Regions from separate parts of the Micromonospora sp. NPDC048986 genome, predicted to be linked through region 1. Evidence: riboswitches for the same ligand, from Rfam matches in the RefSeq annotation. Region 1 holds a riboswitch; the other holds the start of a gene.
The links. A riboswitch is a leader RNA that binds a small molecule or an ion and turns the genes downstream of it on or off. The one in region 1 is predicted to bind thiamine pyrophosphate.
Positions count from the first base shown of each region.

Region 2: another riboswitch for thiamine pyrophosphate. It lies ahead of AB0B94_RS17855 (ECF transporter S component); the one in region 1 lies ahead of thiE (thiamine phosphate synthase).

Region 1 covers NZ_JBEZFJ010000007.1:64,258-66,453, forward strand. The annotation lists gene thiO (glycine oxidase ThiO) at 1-824, opposite strand, end outside; gene thiE (thiamine phosphate synthase) at 821-1,447, opposite strand; TPP riboswitch at 1,442-1,551, opposite strand; gene AB0B94_RS15960 (ThuA domain-containing protein) at 1,865-2,196, shown strand, end outside.
Region 2 covers NZ_JBEZFJ010000008.1:92,012-94,207, forward strand. The annotation lists gene AB0B94_RS17850 (ABC transporter ATP-binding protein) at 1-197, opposite strand, end outside; gene AB0B94_RS17855 (ECF transporter S component) at 313-906, opposite strand; TPP riboswitch at 981-1,085, opposite strand; gene AB0B94_RS17860 (alpha/beta fold hydrolase) at 1,193-2,023, shown strand; gene AB0B94_RS17865 (AAC(3) family N-acetyltransferase) at 2,053-2,196, shown strand, end outside.

The DNA.
Region 1 (2,196 bases):
GCGGTGACGGTGGTGTCCGAGCGCTCCTCGACCGTCGCGCCGAGCACCACCTCACCGTCGGCGCGGGGCACCAGGTAGACGTGCTCGCCGTCGGCGTACCCCCGGATCACGTGCCGGAAGCCCGGCGCGACGCCGTCGGGCGCGCGGAGCCGGAGGATCTGGCCCTTCACCGGCCGCACGGGCAGGCCGGTGAGCGCGGCGGCCCCGCAGCCGGCGGCGACCACTGTGACCTGCGCGTCCACGTCGGACAGTTGTCGGACCGGCCGTGGCACGAGCACCGCGCCGGCCCGCTGCGCGGCAGTGCGCAGCGCCGGAACCAGCAGCCGGGGGTCGACCTGGTGGTCGGTGGGCGCGATCGCGCCGCCGCGCACCCGTGGGGCGAGCGCCGGTTCGCGGTCGCGCAGCTCGCTGGGGCGCAGCGGCGTCACGGGCAGTCCCAACCCCTGCTGGTACGCCCACAGCCGGCGCGCCTCGGCCAGGTCGTCGCCGGTGAGCCCGACCATCAGTGTGCCCTCGGTCCGGTAGCCGATCTCAGCTCCGGTCGTCTCGGTCAGCTCCGCGGCGAACGCCGGCCAGCGGGCGGCCGACGCCAGCAGCAACCCGGTCAGCTGCCGCTCACCGAAGTACGCCTCGGCGACCGGGGAGAGCATGCCGGCGGCCACCGCCGACGCACCCGAGCCGGGTGCCGGATCGTGCACCACCACCCGCAGCCCGCGCGCGGCGCAACGCCAGGCGATCGCCAGCCCGATCGGCCCCGCCCCCACCACTGCCACGTCCGGCCGGACCCGGTCGCGCGACGGCGGTGACGGGGACCGGCCGGTCAGCACGTCAGGGCCTCGATCAGTTCGGCGGTTGCCAGTGCCGGGTCGGCGGCGGCGCAGACGGCGCCGACCACCGCCACCCCGTACGCCCCGGCGGCCCGCAGCGCCGGCACCCGGGCGGCCGTCACTCCGCCGATCGCGATGACCGGGACGTCGACGGCGTCGACGATGGCGCGTACACCGGCGGGCCCGATGGGGTCCGGCAGGCCGGTCTTGGTGCTTGTGGTGTGACACGGCCCGACGCCCAGGTAACTGGCGCCCGCCGCGACGGCCTCGCGCGCCGGGCCCGGAGCGCGAGCGGTGGCGCCCAGCACACCGGCGGGGCCGAGCACCCGGCGGGCGGCGGCGACCGGCAGGTCGTCGGCGCCGACGTGCCCACCGGCGGCGCCGACCGCCAGCGCCACGTGCAACCGGTCGTTGACCAGGCAGGTCGCCTGGTACGACGCGCAGAGCGCCAGCACCCGCCGGGTCAGGTCGTACGCCTCGCGGTCGGTGGCGGAATCCTCGACCCGCACCTGCACCACCAGGTCGGCGTGGGCCACTGTGAGGGCGGCGCGAACCACTGCGAGTGGGTCGCGACCCGGTCGGGTGTCGGTGATGAGATGCAATCGCCCCAGGGACGGCACGGCAACGCTCCTCCCTGCGCCGGCATTACCCGGATCAGGTTCGACGGTCGGGGGCTGTCAGCCCCCCTCTCAGCCCGGTACACCGGGCTCCCGTGGGTTACTTGCGTGTCACCGTACGACAGATCCGCCGGCCTGCCAAGGCGTGGGGTCGGCGGTGGCCGGCCGACCGGGCCGCGTCAAAACAAGCGAGATCCAATGGGGCACTTCATACAGTCCTGTTCGGAATGTCGCCCCCCGTTGCAGAACCGTTACCCGTCCGCATCTTGCCCGACATCGAGCCAGCCGAATTAATTTGTTCAGCGATTCGACAAAATGTCGGTGGGGGCACCCTGGCACGGTGTGACCACCGGCTCCATCAGGGAGGGCCTTCGGCGAGCCGACTCCCTCGAGCTCTGTCACTACGACACAGGAGGCGGCGTGTCCCGTTCTCGTCGTGCCCGCGTACCCATCACCGCAACCCTGATCTCCCTGGCCATGGCCTCGACCACCCTGTTCGGCGCGCCCGCGCAGGCGGCCGCCCAGGTTCCCCCACGGGATGCGAAAGCCGCAGCCCCGGTCAGCCAGGTGGCGCCGAAGGCGCCAAAGGCCGCGGCCGATCCCTTCTCCGTCCTCGTCTTCTCCAAGACCGCCGGCTTCCGGCACGACTCCATCCCCACCGGCATCGCCGCCATCCAGCAGCTCGGCGTCGACAACGGATTCACGGTGGACAACTCCGAGGACGGCGCCGCATTCAACGACGCCAACCTGGC
Region 2 (2,196 bases), on a different contig from region 1:
ACGGTGCCCTCCTGCTCGCCGGAGTCCTCGGGGAGCAGCCCGGCCAACGCGCTGAGCACCGTGCTCTTGCCGGCCCCCGACGGCCCGAGAAGCAGAACGCGCTCCCCGGCCTCAACCCGCAGATCAACCCCGCGTACGGCCCAGGCGCGCCGCCCAGCGTGCCGCCACCCGAACCCCCGCAGCAGTACCCCGCCCACCAGACCCACCCCCTCCCTGCCGCGCGCCCCGCCCACCCCGGTCGATCAAGAGGTTCGCGTCAGGAAATCGCCGTCCGTTGACGCAAACCTCTTGATCAACGCGAGTTGGTGGGGGTTAGATCAGGGCCCGGTTCCGGCCTGCGGGGAAGCGGTCCAGGACGCCGGTGTTGGCCAGGGCGTTCGTCAGCAGCCAGCCGCCCAGGCCGGCGATCACCGTGGCGCTGACGATGGTGAGCAGCGCGTACGGGATGCGGTAGTCGGTCAGCGCGTAGTCGACGTTCCAGACGAAGAAGTCGAACAACGCGGCGCTGAGCCCGGTCAGCGCGCCCGCGAACACCGCGGTCGGCAGCCGGAACGACCGGTACCGGAAGGCGGCGAAGGCCAGTTCGGCGCCGATGCCCTGCACGATGCCCTGCGGGATCACCGTGCCGGCCCACTGGCTGCCCAGCAGCGCGGACAGGACAGCGGCCACGGTTTCGCAGTAGAGCGCGGCACCGGGCTTGCGGATCACCAGCCCGCCGATCACCGCCGGCATCAGCCAGACCCCGTAGAGCAGCGTCTGCGCCGGCGGGAAGAAGGCGAACGCACCCTCGGTCGCGCTCCAGACCAGACCCCAGGCCCAGAAGATGACGCCGAAGGCGACAGCGATCACCGAGGCGACCACGATGTCGATGGTGCGCCAACGGTGTGTGTCGGTGGTGGATGTCATGTGTTGCTCCCAGTTCGTGAGTGCGAACCAGGAGAAGACGCACGCCGCGTCCGGTGGCACCGGACTGCGGCGCGGCTGGAGGTCGACCGAACTCCCTGCGCTGGCATTACCCAGATCAGGTTCGAGGGTCTGCGGGCGTGCCCGCACTCTCAGCGCTGTGCGCTCCCCTGTCGGATATGAAGTTGTCTCGCTGACGCTAACACCGACCACCGTCGCGAGCCCAGCAGGGCATCCGCCTGACCTGCGGGAGCGATCCGCCGACCGCCGGCTGGGTACGCTTCCGATCATGCGGGTTGACGCGCGAGGCTTCACGTTCGAGGTGACCGTCGGCGGTCCGACGGACGGCGTACCCGTCCTGCTGCTGCACGGTTTCCCTCAGCACAGCGGCGAGTGGGACGACGTGGTGCCGGCGCTGCACGCGGGTGGGCTGCGCACGTACGCGCTGGACCAGCGCGGTTACTCACCCGGCGCCCGGCCCACGGCGGTGGCCGACTACCGGATCCCCGAACTGGTCACCGACGCGGTGGCGGTGCTCGACGCGCTCGGACTGGACGCTGTGCACCTGGTCGGCCACGACTGGGGCGCGGTAGTGGCCTGGGCGGTTGCCGCCCGGCACCCCGAGCGGGTCAACACGCTGACCGCGGTGTCCGTACCGCATCCGGCGGCCATGGCGCACGCCCTGAGCACCGACGCCCAGCAGAAGGCCCGCTCGTCGTACATCGCGCTGTTCCGCAAGCCCGACAAGGCGGAGAAGGTGCTGCTGGCGTGGCATGCCACCGCGCTGCGCAAGCTGCTCGGCGGGGTGGGCGACACGTCCCGGGTGAACCGGTACGCCGACCCGATGCGTGAGCCGGGCGCGCTCACGGCAGCGCTGAACTGGTACCGGGCGATGTCCCGCGCCGACCTGGCCGGCGTCGGCCCGGTCGCGGTGCCCACCACGTACGTCTGGAGTGACCGGGACGTCGCCATCGGCCGGACCGCCGCCGAGGCGTGCGCGCAGAACGTCACCGGCGACTACCGGTTCGTGCAGCTGCCCGGGGTGAGTCACTGGATCCCGGACGCGGCGCCGGCCCCGCTCGCCGAGGCGATCCTGGCCCGAGCGGGCGGGACGGCCTGAGCCGTGCGGGTCGGCGAGGGAGCGCAGTCGTGACGACGGACGCCAGCGGGCCGGGTAGCCGTCGCTCGATCGCCGCGCAGCTACGCGTGCTTGGCGTACGCCCCGGCGCGACGCTGCTGGTGCACGCCTCGCTGCGTTCGCTGGGCTTCGTCAGCGGCGGCCCGCACGCGGTG